3 regions of the Blautia obeum ATCC 29174 genome follow, and region 2 is predicted to be linked to each of the others. Evidence: riboswitches for the same ligand, from Rfam matches in the RefSeq annotation. Region 2 holds a riboswitch; each other region holds the start of a gene.
The links. Region 2 has a riboswitch for cobalamin ahead of NQ503_RS13675 (cysteine-rich small domain-containing protein). Riboswitches for the same ligand answer to the same signal wherever they lie in the genome.
Positions count from the first base shown of each region.

Region 1: linked by a shared signal. The riboswitch ahead of NQ503_RS05365 (ABC transporter substrate-binding protein) and the one ahead of NQ503_RS13675 (cysteine-rich small domain-containing protein) in region 2 are both predicted to bind cobalamin.
Region 3: linked by a shared signal. The riboswitch ahead of NQ503_RS04610 (sirohydrochlorin cobaltochelatase) and the one ahead of NQ503_RS13675 (cysteine-rich small domain-containing protein) in region 2 are both predicted to bind cobalamin.

Region 1 is NZ_CP102265.1:1,118,002-1,124,863, reverse strand. It holds gene NQ503_RS05380 (sirohydrochlorin cobaltochelatase) at 1-486, opposite strand, end outside; gene NQ503_RS05375 (ABC transporter ATP-binding protein) at 509-1,282, opposite strand; gene NQ503_RS05370 (FecCD family ABC transporter permease) at 1,279-2,364, opposite strand; gene NQ503_RS05365 (ABC transporter substrate-binding protein) at 2,366-3,358, opposite strand; cobalamin riboswitch at 3,477-3,673, opposite strand; partial or broken gene NQ503_RS17735 (restriction endonuclease) at 3,943-4,219, opposite strand; gene NQ503_RS17730 (helix-turn-helix domain-containing protein) at 5,677-5,817, opposite strand; partial or broken gene NQ503_RS05350 (SDR family NAD(P)-dependent oxidoreductase) at 5,812-6,150, opposite strand; gene NQ503_RS05345 (rubredoxin) at 6,305-6,463, opposite strand; partial or broken gene NQ503_RS17725 (desulfoferrodoxin family protein) at 6,554-6,862, opposite strand, start outside.
Region 2 is NZ_CP102265.1:2,828,353-2,835,214, forward strand. It holds gene NQ503_RS13665 (glycyl radical protein) at 1-71, opposite strand, end outside; gene NQ503_RS13670 (phosphatase) at 414-1,127, shown strand; gene NQ503_RS13675 (cysteine-rich small domain-containing protein) at 1,763-2,062, opposite strand; cobalamin riboswitch at 2,394-2,587, opposite strand; gene nudC (NAD(+) diphosphatase) at 2,825-3,673, shown strand; gene NQ503_RS13685 (helix-turn-helix domain-containing protein) at 3,793-4,671, opposite strand; gene NQ503_RS13690 (GGDEF domain-containing protein) at 4,960-5,388, shown strand; gene NQ503_RS13695 (helix-turn-helix domain-containing protein) at 5,524-5,694, shown strand; gene NQ503_RS13700 (glycoside hydrolase family 32 protein) at 5,775-6,862, opposite strand, start outside.
Region 3 is NZ_CP102265.1:955,117-961,978, reverse strand. It holds gene NQ503_RS04610 (sirohydrochlorin cobaltochelatase) at 92-1,450, opposite strand; cobalamin riboswitch at 1,633-1,838, opposite strand; gene NQ503_RS04605 (Na+/H+ antiporter NhaC family protein) at 1,885-3,165, opposite strand; partial or broken gene NQ503_RS17705 (manganese catalase family protein) at 3,292-3,522, opposite strand; gene NQ503_RS04595 (YdcP family protein) at 3,751-4,065, shown strand; gene NQ503_RS04590 (YdcP family protein) at 4,087-4,464, shown strand; gene NQ503_RS04585 (FtsK/SpoIIIE domain-containing protein) at 4,503-5,900, shown strand; gene mobT (MobT family relaxase) at 6,052-6,862, shown strand, end outside.

The DNA.
Region 1 (6,862 bases), 1.7 Mb from region 2:
TGCGGCATAAACGGCATTTGCGTAGTGCTCGGTTCCATGCCCCATAAGCACAAGTGCCGTTTCCTTATCCTTAATTACAGGGAACTCATCTGCAACCGCTTTCACCACATACTCATTATCTTTTTCTGTTGTAAGTAGAGGAGCTCCGAATTTCACAGACTGAAAATGATCTGCATACGCCAGAACATCCTTTTTCATAAGATCATTTTCCACACCGTTCATTACATGAGTAGGCTGAATGATCACATCTGTAATTCCATCCTTTTTCATACGCTCCATTGCTTCTGCCACATTGTCATAGTGAATATGATCTCTCTTTTCAATTCTGGCGAGAATCATTTTGCTGGTCCATGCGCGATAAATTTTACAATCTGTAAAAGCAGCTCCAATTTCTTTTTCAATCGCATCAATGGTCACTGCTCTGGTATCTTCATGACTGGTACCAAAGCTGACTACAAGAATTCCTTTTTTTGCTGTATCGCTCATTCAGCTTTCCTCCACTTTTTCTTTATTTTTTCACATGCAAAGGATGGTATGTAACATTCAGCATGCCGTATTCATCCTTTTTTACAGTTGCATCTACTTCATATAACATATGTATAAAATCTTCTGTAATGACTTCTTCTGGAGTTCCGCAAGCCACCAGACGACCGTTCTTCATGGCATAGATCCGGTCGCAGTATGCTGCTGCAATATTCAGATCATGCAAAGCACCGATCACAGTGACCCCAAGACTTTTTACAATATCCAGAAGCTGGAGCTGGTATTTGATGTCAAGATGGTTGGTAGGCTCATCCAGGATCAGACAGTCAGTTTTCTGTGCCAGAGCTCTTGCCAGAATGATTCGCTGCTGCTCACCGCCAGACAAACTTGAAAAAACACGGTGCCGATAGGGAAGCATTTCCACTTTTTCCAAACATTCTTCCACGATCTTATAATCCTCGGCATTATCCCGTTCCATGGTTTTCTTATGAGGAGCCCTTCCCATCATTACAATTTCCTGTACGGAAAATTCAAAATTATAGTAGTTGTGCTGGGACACCACTGCCAGTGCTTTTGCAGAATCCTTTACCTTATATTCGTTCAGCGGTTTTCCATCCAGCATGATCACACCGGTATCTGGCTTCAGTACACGGTAAATACATTTCAGCAATGTACTTTTTCCACTTCCGTTTGGTCCTATAATTCCTACAAATTCCTTTTCCTTTATGGCTGCGTCAATTCCCTTAAGAATCTCATTTCCGCCAAGCTCCACATGGATATCAGAAGCTGTCAGTTTCATGATTTCTCACCTCCGAATCCATAAGATCTGCGTACCAGCAGATAAATAAAGCAAGGTGCTCCGATCATGGATACCAGGATTCCGATTGGGACTTCACTCTTGGGAATAATGATCCTGGAAGCAACATCTGCCCAGATCAGGAAAATGGAACCGCTAAGTGCTGACAGTGGAAGCATTTTCTTGTGATCGGTTCCAAAGAACATTCGTACCACATGAGGAATAATGAGTCCTACAAATCCAATGATACCTGCGGAATATACCACAAAACCGATCAACAGTGCTGTCACTACAAGATACACCTGACGATATCTGTGCAGGTCAGTTCCTAATGTGATGGATACCTCATCTCCAAGCAGCATCATATTGAGAATACGGCTCTGGGTGCAGAAAAACAGGGTTGCTATAAAAACGCAGGGAATAATCACAGCCAGATTTTCCCATTTCGCACCTGCCAGACTTCCCATCAGCCAGAAAGTAACTGTCTGGATTCCATCTCTGTCGCCCGCAATATAGACAACAAAGTTTGAAAATGCACTGCACACACTTCCAAGTGCTGTACCTGCAAGCAGAAGTCGGACTGAATTTGCCCGGCCTCCTATATTTGCAGTGATCTGTACCAGTACAGAAATAAGGAAGGCTCCGATAAATGCGCAGATTCCAATAGAGTTGGAGCCAAATACGGCTCCAACTCCAAGAAAGATTGCCACTGTTGCACCAAGAGATGCACCAGAGGAAATACCCAGAATATACGGATCTGCAATCGGATTTTTCACAATGGCTTGCATTATCACACCTGCAACTGCCAGACCCATGCCAACGGCTGTTGCAAGAAGAATACGGGGAAGGCGGATAAACCACACAATATCAGACATGGCTCCTACACCATAAACCTCCGGATCCCCGATTCCAAACACTTTATACAAAATTACACTATACACATCTTTCACAGAAAGATCTACAGAACCAATGGTAACTGCAGTCAGAATGGATATCACCAGAAGCACAGTCAGTAATATCACCGCCAGCACATAGATCGGCTTTCCATGAAAAATTCCATTTTTAAAATCCGGTTTTCTTTTCATTTTATTCGTACAGATCCGGATATAATGCTTTTGCAAATGTCATAATTCCGTCATAGGTTCTGACACCGCTGCAGTATACTTCATTCAAGTTTACAGAGAATACTTTGTTGTTCTTAACTGCTGAAAGGCTCGCATATGCAGGGTTATCTGTAATATCAGCGATTGCCTCATCAGCTGTCATAAATCCATCATAGTTGATCATGAATAATACGTCCGGATCAGCTGCGATCAGATCCTCTGCACCAACGTTTTCAGAGTTCTCTGCACCAAGCTTCAGCTCTGCACCAAGTGTCTCCGGAATATTTCCGCCAAGTGTCTCTGTTCCATATACACGGAAGGAATCTCCCTCATCCTCAAGAACTGCTACGGATAACGGGTCTGTTCCTTCTACATGCTCTTTTACTTTATCAATCTCACCCTTCATCTGATCAACGATTTCCTCTGCCTTGTCTTCGCAATCAAAGATCTTGCCAAGGTTCAGGATATCCTCATATTCGTCTTCAATTGTACGTGGGAACTCAGAAGCCGGTCCCTTTGCAGCACTGTTCAGGGACATGTATGTATTTACATCTCTCTCCTGCCAGAAGCTTACATCAGAAAGCCAGTCATCATCGAAAGAAGAATACCATGCCGCAATAAAATCAGGCTCCATTGCAACAACTTCCTCTTTGGATGGCTTGGTATCCATATACTGAATCTTGTCAAATTCATCTTTTAAATCCTCACGCACATCACCGTCCAGACCGCAAGCAGCTACGATCTTATCACCGAGACCAAGTGCCAGAAGCTCTTCGATATTGGAGTTTGCATATGCAAATACTTTCTCCGGAGCTTTCTCAAAAGTCATTTCAATCGGTTCGTTCTCATAATTGTAGGTTGTGATTGTTACGGGATAATGGCTGTCTCCATCCTCCGCAAATACAGTTGTTCCCATTCCCAGGCTGAGAATTCCTGCCAGACATAACATTCCTGCTACTGTTTTCATGTTTTTCATGCTTTTTCTCCTTATTTTTTCTTTTGTTTTTTTGCTTTTAAAAGAAAAAAGTCCGCTTCCATAAAAAAGCGGGCATCACAAAAAAACATGATACGAAAGACAGCACTTTACACGGAAGTTTCTTTCTATGAACCAAGCAGGTTTCCTGGCTTACAGCTTAAATCCCCATTCCCTTCTCACATAAAAATGCAATGGATATGAATGTGGCATAACTGAATACAGTGACCGGATCGTTCAGGATTCTCACCTGATTCCCTCTTCTGAAAATAGTGTAAATTTTATATATTTTTCAGCACTTGGCACATTTATTCTTTTAAGCAAAGCTATTATAACTTACGCTTTAACCAAAGTAAAGAATTTTCTTTAACAATATTTTTGATAATTTTACTTTTTTGTATTTGCTGGAATTCCCAGAGGTTGACCGCCCCTGCCGGGGGGGATAAAGTTCGCGCACCACTCATATAGCATGTCTTGCAATCCATAGAACATTGAATTACATTCGTGCTATTCACAGAGAGATACAAAAGATGACATACACAGCACTCTTTCCTATGATTGTTGAGGAAATATTATCCCTTAACGCCTTATCTCATCACCATATCAAAAAGACTCTGATAACTATCCACGACATCAAAAACAACGCTGTCACTACTGATAGCCTTAAAGTCTTCCCGTGCGCAGTGTATCTTAGATTCCTCAATCGAACGCAGCTGCATAGAGGACATAGAGCCCTTGGTTTCAGCTGCAAAATAAATATGCTTTACCTTTCCCCTTATAGAAAGTAATTGCCCAGTCAGGATTATAATTTCCTACCGGTGTCGAAATATAGAATCCATTCGGCAAATCAGTAAATACCTTCATACTGTAATACTTATCCAAAACGGCATAAGTAATGTGCTTGATAATGGCTGCTGCCTTTTCCTCATTAATGAGTGCAACTGCCTTGATAATGAACTCTTCAGGATTATCTTTAAACTGATTAAAAACAGTCTTTTTGATACCACGCAGAATAGCAATAACATCCTTACGAGTCAACTTTGTCTCTTCCACCAGTTTGCCAACCAAATCATATTTCACGCTACTATTGACAGGAATCCGTATCTGCGTACCGTAAGCAGAAGTTTCCTTTGTAAAGGCAGCTCCACATTCCAAAGCTTCTTTCGATTTACTTTCTTCCATTGCACCTGATTCAATCTTGAAGAAAATCTTAGCAACTATCAGCTTAGCATCCAGAGAAGCTATTGCATTTCGGATCAGTTCATCAATATCAAAATCTACGATATAAATAGACTTTACATTTATCTTTGACCAGAGCGCTTGAAACTCAGGCATAGCAAATTTTTCTTCATTAACCTTAAGCTCAACATTATTACCACGAGCATTTTCCGGCTGCACTGCCCTCGGGTTGTAAACCGAATCGATGAGTTCCACAATGGATGCTGCAAAATTATTCACTTCTTCAGCAATTTGTAAAATGCCATTGAATTTGTCTTCGTAGTATTTATCAGTCAATACACCCTTCTTATCGATATAGCGATTAATTGTCAAATCATACATGATGGCATAGGCAGTATCCCTATCAACCACCTGTTCATGACCATCCAAATCGTTGATGACCTTTCCTACAAACAAATCAGCTGTAATAGTACGTGGCCGATCTGCCACATTCTCTGCGATTTCACTCTGTAAACCTTTCGCAAAGGAATCATAACTTTCACTGGCAATGACAGTCAGAATGTTGACATTATGAACATCATTTCCCAAAGCATTCGCATCCTGGCGTTCACCATCCTGGTTGACGCACAGACGTAGACCACGATCAACCTCCTGACGCTTACGAATATCACTGCCGCTCTGTTTCAGTGTACAGATTTGAAAAACATTCGGGTTATCCCAGCCCTCACGTAACGCTGAATGCGAGAAGATAAACCCAACGGGGGAACGCTTCGGATCTCTGTCCAAAAGCAGCTCTTTGTTTTTCATAATCAAATCGTAGGCGTCAACATCATGGGTAAAACAAAAGTGTTTATCCCAGATACAACAAACCAGCTCTCGGCGGAATTATTGATGAGCATATATTATTACGGATCAGGGGATTACAGGATACCGAAAAATTAGAACATTTAGACGTGACATATTTTGATGAAGCCAAACAAACTCATCTTCAGGAAGTACTTGACGAATGCCAGATAAAAAAATACCGTCTGATAAAGTGCCAGGACTTTAATTTTCACATTTAATCAAAAAGGACTACATTCTTATATCACAAGAACTGTAGTCCTTTATTTTTCTGCATTGGCAGTAATAAATGCTCACAATTATTTATTTTCCGACGGAATATATTCCAACAGGTCTTCTATTTTACAGTCTAGGGCACAACATAATCTTGCTAAAACAGCCGTATCTAGCCTAGTCACACTGCCTTTACAGTACTGATTCAGCTGTACATTTAGATCCATGACTTTATCAAAAGTCTCCTCTGTATAATCCATAAATGAGGTGTTTTCTGAAATTCCTGCATTATTTACCAGTACATCGACGCATCCATATTTTTCAATTGCCTCTTTAAAAGCCTTTCTGACAGACTCCATGCTTGCAAGATTTGGACTAATTCCAGCAACTATTGCATTGGGATATTTTTCTTTTAATTTATCTACAGCAGTATCTGCCGATTACTTTGAACTTGCCGCCAATACAACTGTAGCGCCTTCCTTCAAGAATTTATCAGCTGTAGCAAATCCTATGCCACAGCTTCCACCCGTAATGATTGCAATTTTATCTTTTAATCTCATTTAGACTACCTCCTCACTTAGTTTCTAGCCACATTATAAGCAAAAGGTAGATTATTTTCTGTGATATCATCATAAAATATCGCAATAAAAAACCCTGTTGCTCACGCACCAGGGTTTTGGTTTATCCATCCGTATTTAACAAAAGATTAGGCTTCTATTCAACTTCTGAAAACTCATCTTTTCCAACATTACATAATGGGCATTCAAAATCTTCCGGAACATCTTCCCATTTTGTTCCTGGTGCAATACCACCTTCTGGATAGCCCTTCTCCTCATCGTATTCCCATCCGCAAACATCACATACGTATTTCATTCGTTGTTCCTCCTTGTAAATATATTAATACACAGCCTATATTACTGTTATATTTGTGTTGTTCTGTAACCTTAATATGTATAAATGCTTTTAGCATTTCCATAATCCATGCAGGTTACAATATGCATATACTTCTTCTACCTGTTCACCATCGCAAAGACAAATACCTGTTCACCATCGCAAAGACAAAAATCTGCTACCGGCTCCTACCCTGGATTTAACTGTTTTCTGTATATTCCCTGGTTTGTATTTAATGTAATCCACTCAATGAAATGCTCTTCAATCATTGGATGTTTTGTCTCTCCGAACACGACATGAACATGACTGCCTTCTATCGTATATACAGGTACATGCTTCTCGACAGCAGCATCTGTCACTCCGGCTTTTAATTCCTGCATA
Region 2 (6,862 bases):
ATATTGGCATAAAGTGCCTCAACCAGTTTCGGAATCCTGGATGACTTTGGAACATCTGTGGTATTAAACATCTCCACGCTTCTCCTTTCTTATGGTGTCACTACCTTAAAGGTATCTCTTACACCATATCTCATATGCAATCAGAAGGCGCTAAAACGCCACGATTCATATAGAATCATTATACTCTACGTGCTCTTTCATGTCAACGAAATCCAACATTATTCTTCTGTTTTTTACGAGGTTTTTGTTGTGGTTTTTATTGGTTTTGTGTTGGTTTTTATTTTGAACTGCATTTTTCTGTTGACTTTTGTGATAGTGACTGCCATACTGGAGTTAATGATATCTTTGCGGTCAGATTTTATATTTATCTGCCACATTTTTTCGATTTATTTTCGATCTAAGGAGGGATCTTCATGTATCTTTCTGATATACATACGCATTCTATCGCAAGTGGCCACGGAACCACCTGTACGATTTCTGATATGGCCAAAGCAGCCTCCAGAAAAGGGCTGAAGTTGCTCGGAATCACAGACCACGGTCCTGGAACGCTGGCCGCTGGAACTTCTTCTTATTTCCGCAGTCTGACTTATGCGCCGAAGAAGCGTTTTGGAATTGAATTGCTTTTTGGAGTGGAATTAAATATCCTGGATATTGACGGGCATCTGGATCTGAACGATGAACTGCTCGGAGAACTGGATTATGCGGTTGCGAGTATGCATGCACAGAATTACAATAGTGGAACGATTGCGGAAAACACCAGTGCGTATCTGAATGCCATGACGCATCCATGTGTCAAAGTCCTGGGACACTGTGATAATCCAGCTTTTCCTGTAGATTATGAGACTCTGGCAGTCGGTGCTAAGGAGAATGGTGTTATTTTTGAGATCAATGAAGCTTCACTCGCACCGTATGGGTATCGTGGGGATACACGGGCGAATAACCGGGAGATCCTGAAGTATTGTATGAAGTATGAAATTCCGATCGTGCTGTCGAGTGACAGCCATGGAGTGGAGCATATCGGGGATTTTACGTGTGCGGCGGAGTTTGTGCATGAGATGATGTTTCCCGAAAAAATGATATTGAATAATGATATTCCTCGGTTGAAGATGATACTGAGTGAGAGGTAGGAATCTTAGATTCTATAATAAATAATAATAATATATATCACGAAAAAGCAAACAGTCTCCTGACTTGTTGACACGCTGCATTTCCGGATTCTTCCCGCGCATCTATCGATGACTGCTTTTGCAAACTCGCACCCAAGGGTGCTCAGACAGTGCAACGCAGCCATCATTAGCGCAGTCAGAATCTACGGAAATTTGCTGAGTCAAAATGTCAGGAGACTGTTCCTTTTTCTGTGTATAGGAATATGAAGTTAAATTAAGATATTTTCTATATTTATCTGAAGATTTTAAATATATGTATACTATTAATTCCTCTTCTCTCATTTTCCATATCATCTTTGTGGTGCCACCACACCCCGGCGGAGGTTCACGGCCTTCGGCCGCTGCCCCGAGAGGCCTTCCCGGTTGTGGGGAAGCGGAACTGTCGCAAGAAAATGATCCTATAAAAAGCTTTGAACTGATAAAGCATGCATCCGATATTCAGGAACCCAGCAAGGCTTTCGAGACTGCGACTGTGCTAGTGGCGGTTGTGGAGCATCTGTCTGAGCGACAGCGAGTTATGCGGAGCAATCGCTAATAAGCGCACGGGAGCAGCCCGAAAATGAAGCGTGTTCCAGAATATCGGATGTATGTCTATATCATAATCCGTCTTTTTCTTCTCGTATCTTCTTCATCAGTTCCGCCAGCTCGCTGTATTTCCCGGTTACGTATCCGTAATTTTGTGCTTTATGTGGCAGCTGGCAGTTCGTGCAGTCTTTTATTCCTGTTTCTGTCATTCGAAAATTCCCGCCGCATTTATCGCCCAGTGCATACAGCGGGCAGTAGCAGAACAGACAGTTGAAGTTCTCCGGATCTGCGCCTGCATGACACGGAAAATATTCACATTCCTTATTGCTGAAAAAAGCATAGTGTTTCCCTTCCCAATATGGTTTTTCCATTTACTTTCACCTCATTATATAAAAAAATCCAGTCACGGCACTGCCGAACTGGTCATCTTCAAAACTTATTTCAGAGGATTTGCGATACTGCTCCGGGGTAGACAATGAATCCGTTCAAATATGCGGAGGGAACGAATGCATCCGGAGTAGTACCGCCTGCCATTTAATCATACCCTTTAAGGGGTCGTATGTATGTGGCGGCCACCACGATACATATAGGTATAATTCATACGAACAGGCGAATTCCATAAAAAAATGCCTGCTTCCAACAAGCAGACAACACTTTGGGTTGCGGATACCCTAAGTTGGTTGTTACACTTTACACGGAAGTTTAACCTCGCCATACAAAGCAGGTTTCCTGACTTCAGGATCATCACTTCTTTTCCCCTTCTCATACTATCGTACAATGGGATATCGAAAAGTCGCTCCTCTGTTACAGTGACCGGATCGCTCAGGATTCTCACCTGATTCCCTCTTCTGACTGCTACGCGGATTACAGTCAGCACTTCATATGTTCAATATGGAATTATACTGACATTATAATAGCACGATGTCAGTATGCTGTCAATAACCCGCATAACATTTTGTCAAATTTTTATCATTTTATTTACATACCGCATTTCTTATATAAACTCCTCCCTTGCATTTTCCCAACACCTCACCTATACTGAATACAGTCTGATAAAGCAGTAAATACAGCTTTTCGATAATACAGCTCATCGCCAGACAATAAATTGCACTCTATTTTTCAGGAGGTTCCTTATGATACAGGATATTGCACCACATACTTATCACAATGAATACAGACCGGTTGCTCCGGATGGCAGCAGTTTTGTGCTCGCTTATGAAAACGGAAAGAGTTTCTTTCATAAAAATGATACAGACAATTCTATAACGCTTCCCCGTTTCCGCGAACTGGAAGGAAACGTAAGCGACCTGTACAAAAATTATATCTATCTTTTCTCGATAGATGACGAACGTTTTTATCTGATTCCGGGACTGGATACTTCCCTGCTGCCAGGCTATGAATTCCACGAAAACAGAGAGCTTCGTTATGTACAGCCACAGTATCTTGCTTTTGCTTCGATTACCGGATATCAGCTCTGGTTCTGGTACAGAAACCGCCGTTTCTGCGGATGCTGCGGGTTCCCAATGAAACACGATACAAAAGAACGTATGATGTACTGCCCTTCCTGTGGCCGTCAGGAATATCCGGTACTTATGCCGGCTGTGATCGTCGGTATTACTAACGGAGATAAGATCATCTGCTCCAAATATGAGGGCAGAAGCTTTAAGCAATATGCCCTGATCGCCGGTTTCGCGGAAATTGGTGAAACAATTGAAGAAACCGTTCATCGCGAAGTCATGGAAGAAGTCGGTCTGAAAGTGAAAAATCTCCGTTATTATAAGAGTCAGCCATGGTCCTTCTCCGGTACATTACTTTTTGGATTTTTCTGCGATGTAGACGGGGACGATACTCTCACGGTGGATCATGAAGAGCTTTCTGTAGCACAGTGGTTTGACCGTGACAAAATTATCTGTCAGGACACCGGCAGCAGCCTTACCAATGAAATGATGATGGTCTTCGCCGCCGGGAAAGAGCCAAAGTGATTTTTTTCTCCATGTTCCAATTGATTTTAAGTCAATTTTTTCGAATATTCAGATTGACATTTTCTCTCCAATATTTTATCATCTATATAAAAGAAATGGGTTTTGTATCGTGTACAGCCTTACGGCTCAAGCGAGTTGCTCGTTTCTTTTTTTATGTCTATGATATCATACAAATACATTCTATTATCTTCCGAATATCTTACTATAAGTGATGCATGAAAAATATTATATCTTTCTATCTCATCGTCTTTATACACAGGAAGTGCAAACCTCGAATTATAGCGATACCAACCATACCTCGCATTTCTCCAATGCTTGCTCTCTTTATTTTCTCTATAATATTTACCCAAAGCTATTTCTATCATTTCAGGAATTCCCTGTGTTGCATTTGCTTTCGCCTTGGCATTTGTTCCCTTAAGACTATGTGTATATTTCGAACCACTATATTCATTTGGTAAATCAGCTCCAATATATATAACATCTCCAGTAGAAGCCACCATATAAAAATCCCCAACATATTCTTTCAAGTATGCACGTACTTCCCTCCAATTGATGGAGCGTTTTCCCTTAAATCTAATATCATTGATCACCACAATATTATTTCCATCAATATCCTGAATGATCGAAACATTTCGCTGCCGTTTTCTAGACTGACAGGCATTGTTGATTTGTTTACAAACTTCAAGAAGTTCAATATAGCTGATTATTCTCCTCTTGCTCTCTGCATCTGATTGACGAAACAATTCAATCATATAATTTTCATTTGTCAAGCAATCAATCTGGGCTGCCGGTTCCACAGTTTCTTCATCACAAAGCAAATCCACAAGTGACATATCAAGCGCTCTACATATAGACACTATTTTATCCGCTTGTGGATTAATTTTTTTCTTTCGCCAATCGCTAATCGTACTGGTTGCAATTCCTGTTCTTCTAGACAGTTCCATTTGACTCATATGTAACTCATCAAGTCTGTCAAAAATCTTTTCATATATCTTCATGCCATAACACCCTTCTATTGATTATTTCCGACTTTTCGGATATTGTATCATGATTAATTATAGATATCAACCTTTATCTACATTCCACCGATATTTCCAGGAAACTCCTTTATAATACATTTTTTGTTATTTATATATATTTTCAAAAAATAAGCATCCGCCCAGACGTTTTTTTGTATGTTATACTTCAAAAAGCTGCCATTGCATTCCTGTCAATCCGGCTGATCATGGACAATACGTTGCCGATAACATCCTGACCGACTGGCTGTCGTATATCCCCGCAATACCATGGATTCGCTTGAACTTGACCGTTCAAAAGGCTCTCTGCTTCCACATACTGTAGTTTCTGCGAAACAAAATGTGTATTTCTTTTCACCGGTTCATTTCCGTGAACGTGAGATTGGGTATCTTGTTCTGGAAAACTGCGATTACCTGCTGGATCATCAGTTTCTTTTTGAGACGCTCAACACCTTCCGTACATCTATAGAAGCGCTCTATGGAAAACTGATCCTTCGAAAGAAAAACAAACAGCTTTCTCAGCTTTATATCCACGATTCCCTTACCGGACTCTACAACCGTATGGCTTATGAAAAGCTTGCCCTTCCGCTCTTTCAACAATATATGCAGAAAGGCAGACCTGTCGGAATCCTGTTCGCAGATGCAGATCATCTGAAATATATCCAACACCGACGAATCCCGCATCGGAATGTTCCATGAAATCGGACAGCAGGCAGCAACTATGCAGAGGCAGCCGGACTGGATCTGGAACTGATCCTGGCTTCTGTCAATTCACGCAATAAAAAAGCCTTCCTGGAGAAAACTCTGGATAAGCTTTCTTCGGAAGACCTTGAATTGCTTCGTATTTATTTTTCCTGCGATATGTCCCTCAAAAAAAACTGCGAAGAAACATTTCTGCATAAGAATACCATTCAGTACAGGCTGAACCAGATTCATAAAAAAAGCGGATACAACCCGAGAGAATTTCAGGATGCTGTGCGATTATATCTGGCATTAAAAATGTAAGGTCATAGATTTGCAGAAGACAAATTCTAATACTAAAAAACTCCGGTCACAAATTTCTTCATGACCGGAGTTTTTTATTTTTACAGAGTTTCTATTTTCACTCTTACATCTGTATTTATTTCTTTTTTGAGATCATATACTGTATTCGTAATCACCGCTTCACCATTGTTTACAAAAACACTGATCTGGTTCGGGTTCACATATGCCTCAATCTCGAACCCGTCTTTCAGCTCCGGTGTCTCAAATTTCACTCTGTGATTCGGGAACTTTTCAAAAAGGGCACTTCTGTCGGTACAGATTTTATTCCCTTCTCTGGAAATCACATATCCACCGACATTTACTTTATCCCCATCCTCCAAAGAAAAGCGCAGACGATATCCACTTTCATCTGCCTCGGATGGTTCAGAGATTTCCTTTGTATATACTGCCTGTACATTCGGATGAACGCGGAAATAAATGTGATCTTTCTGCACTTCCACAACACGCGGAATACACATCATTCCCTGCCATTTCCCATCCACCGGTTCCGGCATATGGAGCCATGCTGTCAGGATTCTTCTGCCACTCTCATCCAGAGTGCTCTGTGGTGCATAAAGGTCTGTTCCATAATCAAGGAACTGGTATTTTTCCGGCAGTTTCATATCACAGGTTTCTTTATCAAATGTTACCTGCATGCATACTGTCTGTGCATCGTCTGCCTTACCATCTTTAAACAACTGCATCGGTGAAAAGATCACTACCTGGCTGTTATCCACTTCAAAATAATCCGGGCATTCCCACATCCAGCCAAAGTTTTCTCTGGTTACAGAATTTTCAAATTTCCATTCTTCTCCATCTGTACTTGTGAAGAACAAAAGTTTTCCCTGTTTATCATTGATGGTACTTCCAAGCACCATGTACCATATGTCCCCGTCTTTCCAGACTTTTGGATCTCTTGTATGGCGTGCATCTCCGATATCTGCATCGTGAATAACCGGAATCACGGTCTTTTTGTCTTTGATGTTGTCAAAATGAATACCATCCTCAGAAGTGATCATGAGCTGTGCAGATACAAAATGTTCATCCACACATAAATTGATATCCTCCGGATTTTCTGTAAGATAATTCACACCTGTATAATACAGCTGCATTTTTCCGTCTTCTTCAATCGCACTTCCGGAAAAACATC
Region 3 (6,862 bases), 1.8 Mb from region 2:
ATAAATCCTCCTGATTTTACAGGAACTGCCCGGAAGACAATCAAGCCTTCCGGGCAGTCCCGTTTATTGCATAAATTATTTACACATTACATTATTCTGCTGCAGAATCGTCTGTAACTTCTTCTGCACCATCTGTTGTGTCATCTGCTGCTTCTGCAGTATCATCTGTTGTTTCTTCAGTTGTATCAGCTGTTCCAAGAGAATCAATTGCTGCTTTTGTATGCTCTACGTAAAGATCCTCTACAGCTTCAATTCTTCCAAGACCTGCGATCTGGCAGTCAACGCTGTCAAATGCACCAGATGCATTGAACTGAGATTTCCAGGAATCGTCATCATCACCAGCCATATCGTTGTTTGCATGGTCACCAGCAACAACCATCAGTGGACGAAGAACAACTTTCTTAAATCCAGCATCTTTAACTTTTGCGATAACAGCCTGGCATTCTGTATCTTCCGGTTCACCTTCTACAGTACCAATGAAAGCATTTGTGAATCCAAGGTCATTCATCTGTGTCTGCATCTGATCATATGTTACATTTGCTGTATGGGAAGTACCATGTCCCATGAATACAAATGCTGTTCCATCTTCTGCAGCAGCTTCCATACTGTCATATCCAGCTTCTTTGCAGGCTTCATCTGTGATAGCCTGTGCAACAGCTTTCTTATCATCGTTAATTACAGTAGCGTCATCACCAACTTCGCCAAGCATTGGCTCTGCGATTGCAACAGATTCAAATTTATCTTTGTATCCATCAATTGCTTCTGTCATTTCATCATATTCAGCACCATGCATCAGATGTGTAGGCTGAACAACAAGATTTTTAACGCCATTATCAACTGCACGGTCAAGTGCCTGCTGCATATTGTCAATCACTTCATCATCTCTTGCTTCTACATGGTTGATAATGATCTGTGCTGTAAATGCACGTCTTACAGACCAATCCGGATATGCTTCCTGCAGTTTGTCTTCGATTCCTTTGATATCCTCAGCACGGCTGTCGTTGAAGGATGTACCAAAGCTTACAACAAGAAGTTCGTTCTCACCGATTTCATCCTGGTTACGAGGATCATCTTTGGATGCATCACCAGTGTCACGTCCGAAGTAATCCGGATCAGCTTCTTCGCCTTCAACCAGTTCCTTCTGAGCGTCTGTCAGTTTATCCCATGCTTCTTTGGCAGCTTTGCAGTCTTCATCTGTTGTATCAGTTCTTTCCTGAACATAAATCTTGTCGATCAGTGCTGCTACTTCATCTGCTGCTTTCTGATCATCATCGGAAGCTTCTTCTGTATCAGCGGTTTCTGCATCATCTGCGGTTTCTGCATCATCTGCGGTTTCTTCTGTTGCTGTCTCAGCAGTGTCATCAGAAGCGTAGATGCTTGCAGATCCCATCATTGTGACTGTTGCTACAGTCATTGCAATTGCCAGTGCTTTTACAGTTTTGTTTTTCATGTTTTTTTCCTCCTGTACCTGTTTTCTCATGAAAATTAAAATGAATAACAAAGTACGGCAGCAAGCCTGGTCAAAAAATATTTTTCGGAGAAATACTATATTTCCCAATAAAAAAACTCCTGCACCGGGCTAGAGTTTCTGGATTATGGTACAACCAATTACTCGTGATCCGGAATTTAAAATCCCCGTACCAATAGCAGGCAGGTTTCCTGACTTACAGATCAATACACCCGAATCGTCTTCCCAGTTTCCCAGTGACTGTGCATACACACATGATTCTGCATTCCCTGTATACAGTGACGAGATCGTACAGGACTTACACCTGTTTCCCTTTTAACTGAAGGCTATTTGATTATCTAACATCAGCACCTGTTATTTTTATTATTCAATTTCTTACAGAATACCACTATTTTGGTCAATTTACAATAGGGCAGTTATTTTTTTAACACTAAATCGCACAACGGAAGCAGATACAAAAACACTGCAAATAAGACGCTGTATCCCGGTGCACCTGCTGCTGTAAGCGGAACAGCACACGCGATCGACCACGGCACCAAAGGTGCTATGAGCACTGCACTGTCCTCCAGATTATTGGCAAAACGCAGCTTATCCGGTTCTGTTCTGCTGCAGAGCTGATCTGTAAGCATGATTGCCAGTGTCTGATTACATGCCATAACGCTTGTCAGGATTGATGTGACAAGCACTGCAAAATATGGTTTTGTCCTGTCGGCAAGCAAACAGACCATTTTCTGAAATCCATTCAGGATTCCTGTTGCCTGAAAAATACCTGAATAAGATGAAGAAATGCATACGATTGCTCCAACCTTCAACATCGAAGTGATACCACCTCCATTCAGCATTGCCGCTACCGTCACATCTGTAGAATGGAAACCATTCAGAAGAAGTTCAGGAAGTTCCGTAAATGCCATATTCTGAAGGCCAATACAGACAGGAATTGCAGTAACTATACTTGCGATCATCGCGATCTTCACCCCTGCCTGCATAACAGCCAACAGCAGAATCACCGCTGCAGGCAGCAATGCAATCCAGCTGAGCCGGAACTCACTGCCAAAAGCATGTCCAAGATCCGGCATCTCTGTTTTTCCATGAAGCTGTATGCTGACAGTCAGATAAAGAATACAGGTAATGGTAAATGGTGCCAATGCACTTTTGATCATATTTTTTATATTTGTATAGATACCTGTCTCCGTCAGCTCCGCCACCAGAAGTGCACTTGTCGAAACAGGAGAACAACGATCTCCGAAATATACCCCGGAAAGAATTGCACCACCGGTCATCCATGAAGGAATTCCAAGTGCAGAAGCCATCGTTGCACATACAACACCAATCGTAGCTGCCGTACCAAGAGCAGTTCCTGTCAGGACTGAGATCAGACAATTCAGAAGAAATGTCATCAGCAAAAATGTCGATGGTTTTATCAGATGCACGGTATAACAGATGATTGCAGGAATTGTTCCAGCCTGTCGCCAAAGTGCTGTCAGCATTCCGATCAGTATAAATGTGAGCAGAATATTTTTTACTTTCCAGACTCCCTGTAATGCCATCCTGCTAATCTGTCTCCAGCTATATCCCTGTTTTTTTCCATACAGGCTGAAAATGATCAGACCTGCCAGAAGAGCATATAATATAGATTTTCCCGTTATGATGCATATAATGAGCAAAGCACAGAAAATCCCAATCGTCAGAACTTCCATGATCGTTTTCCTTTCATATTTAATGCGTTGTCATAATAACATGGATGAAAGGAATTGTAAAATCCTGTATTTACCCTAAAAGACCCGGAAGAATCCTCCCAGGTCTTATTTGATATTTCTTTGTTGTTATGAATTTTTACAGGACGCCTCACATGGACAGTCAAAGCTCGGATTGAATGCATAGAAGTTTTTCGCATCCAGCTGTTCCTGTACGGAACGAAGTGCTTCCCCGAAACGCTGGAAGTGTACGACTTCTCTCGCACGTAGAAAACGAATCGGATCTGCAATTTCAGGAATGTCACGGACAACTCGAAGAATATTATCGTACGTTGCCCGGGCTTTCTGTTCTGGGGCGACCTTGTAAGTACAACATATACAAAAATATAGAGGGTAAAGCAGATATTCCGCCTTTCCAGTGTATCAATTCAGACGTTCAGAAATGAGCGTCTATTTTTTTACCCCAAAACCAAAAAGGATGTGATACTACGAAGAAATCACCACCGCCGGAGCGTTCCCCTCCGTTTCCAGACCAGAATCCGAAACCAACCATCAAACACAACATTCAGAAAGGACAGGTACATCTATATGGAATTAAAATTCGTTATTCCCAACATGGAAAAGACATTCGGCAACTTGGAGTTTGCCGGAGAAGACAAAACAGAACAGAGAAGAATCAACGGACGCATGGCGGTACTCTCCCGCAGCTTCAATCTTTATTCAGACGTGCAGAGGGCGGATGATATTGTGGTTATCCTCCCTGCCGAAGCCGGAGAGAAGCATTTTGACTTTGAGGAACGTGTAAAGCTCGTCAATCCCCGTATCACCGCAGAGGGCTATAAAATCGGCACAAGGGGCTTTACCAACTACATTTTGCACGCTGACGATATGGTAAAAGCGTAAGGAAAAGGAGGACATCAGACTATGAGATTAGCAAACGGAATCGTGATTGACAAGGAAGCAACATTCGGGGCATTGAAATTTTCTGCCCTCCGCCGTGAGGTTCACCTCCAGAATGAAGACGGCTCGGTATCAGAAGAAATCAAGGAGCGTACCTATGACTTAAAATCCAGAGGACAGGGGCGTATGATTCAGGTTTCCATCCCTGCCAGCGTGCCGTTAAAGGAGCTCGATTACAACGCAGAGGTGGAACTTATCAATCCAGTGGCAGATACTGTGGCAACGGCTACCTTTCAGGGAGCAGAGGTGGACTGGTACATCAAGGCAGAGGATATTGTCCTGAAAAAAGGGGCTGCCATGAATCCCCAGACACCGAAGAAAGACGCTCCCCCTGCAAAATAACAGCTAAATAAGAGAAAAGCGAAAGGAGGATTGTTCCCATGAAGCAGCTTTTTCCCCGTGGAAAACGTATCCGCCCCACGGATAAAGACCTTGTGTCCCATACTGCCCTTGCCGCCCTGTTCCCTGTCTTCCTGCTGGTTGTCCTGCTGTTTCATACAGGGCAGATTGCCGGAGCCAACTGGCAGGAAGTGTCCCTCTCCCAGATAATACAGGATGTAAACATCCCTTACCTGTTATTCAGTATGGGCGTGGCAGGAATGGTGTGCCTTACAGCAGTTCTTCTGTTCTGGCGATACCGCAGGGATGAAGTAAAGCAGCTCATCCACCGCCAAAAACTGGCAAGGATGGTGTTGGAAAACAAGTGGTATGAATCAGAGCAGAGAAAAGAAGACGCTTTTTTCAAGGACTTGTCTTCCAGCCGTTCCAAAGAAACCATCACTTACTTTCCCAAAATCTACTACCGTATGAAACAGGGCTTGCTCCATATCCGTGTGGAAATCACTTTGGGGAAATATCAGGAACAGCTCTTAAACTTGGAGAGAAAGCTGGAAAGCGGCTTGTACTGTGAGCTGACGGATAAGGAATTAAAGGATTCCTATGTGGAGTACACCCTACTCTATGATACCATTGCCAACCGTATCTCCATTGAAGACGTACAGGCAAAGGACGGCAGGCTCCGGCTCATGGAAAATGTCTGGTGGGAGTATGATAAGCTCCCCCATATGCTCATTGCCGGAGGAACCGGCGGCGGAAAGACCTACTTCATCCTGACCCTCATTGAAGCCCTGCTCCGCACTAACGCCGTCCTGTTCGTGTTAGACCCAAAGAACGCTGACCTTGCGGATTTACAGGCGGTTATGCCGGATGTGTACTACAAAAAGGAAGATATGCTCGCCTGCATTGACCGTTTCTATGAAGAAATGATGAAACGCAGCGAAGACATGAAGCTCATGGAGAATTACCGGACAGGGGAAAATTACGCTTACTTGGGACTTCCGGCACATTTCCTTATCTTTGATGAATATGTGGCATTTATGGAAATGCTCGGCACAAAGGAAAACGCCGCCGTCCTCAACAAGTTAAAACAAATCGTTATGCTTGGGCGGCAGGCTGGCTTCTTCCTGATTCTCGCCTGCCAGCGTCCAGACGCAAAGTATCTGGGGGACGGAATCCGTGACCAGTTCAATTTCCGTGTAGCTCTGGGGCGGATGTCGGAAATGGGCTATGGGATGATGTTCGGGGAAACCACAAAGGACTTCTTCCTCAAGCAGATAAAAGGGCGTGGCTATGTGGATGTGGGAACCAGCGTTATCTCGGAATTTTACACGCCCCTTGTGCCAAAAGGACACGATTTCCTCAAGGAAATAAAAAATCTCATAGACAGCAGGCAGGGAGTGCAGGCGGCGTGCGGAGCAAAAGCCGCAGAAACGGACTGACCTGCTGTTGCTGGTGTGCCGCAAGGCACGCCAGCATGAACCCCTCGTATCTAACAGAGGGGTACAAATCGACAGGCAACAACCAAACAACAGGGCAGAATCCCACGGTACACAAGGGATTTTCCCCTATCCGGCGTGTGTCAACAAGGCTCTGAAAGTTGACATACGCTTTTTTAGACTGGAGGGATTTTCACTGAATGAAGAAACATGGGTACGGGACATCAAAGAGAAACGGGAAGTTTACGGTATCTCACAAAAGAAACTTGCCTTAGCTGCCGGAATCACCCGTCCGTACCTGAGCGATATTGAAACGGGCAAGGCTCACCCATCCGAAGCATTACAGGAAGCCATCACGGAAGCTCTGGAACGCTTCAATCCAGACAATCCCCTTGAAATGCTCTTTGATTATGTTCGGATTCGCTTCCCTACTACGGATGTGAAGTATATCGTGGAAGACGTGCTGCGGCTAAAGCTATCTTACTTTATCCATGAAGACTATGGATTTTACTCTTACACGGAGCATTACTATCTGGGGGATATTTTCGTTCTGGTATCGTCGGAACTGGAAAAAGGGGTGCTGCTGGAACTGAAAGGGCGTGGCTGCCGCCAGTTTGAAAGCTATCTGCTGGCACAGGAACGGAGCTGGTATGAGTTTTTCATGGACGTTCTCATGGAGGACGGCGTGATGAAGCGGCTTGACCTTGCCATCAATGACAAAACGGGAATCCTGAACATTCCCCATCTGACAGAGAAGTGCCGGAATGAGGAATGTATCTCGGTCTTCCGCAGCTTCAAAAGCTACCGCAGCGGCGAACTGGTACGGCGTGAGGAAAAAGAATGTATGGGGAACACCCTGTATATCGGCTCCCTCCAAAGTGAAGTGTACTTCTGCATTTACGAAAAGGACTATGAGCAGTACAAAAAGCATGATATTCCCATTGCGGACGCAGAGGTAAAGAACC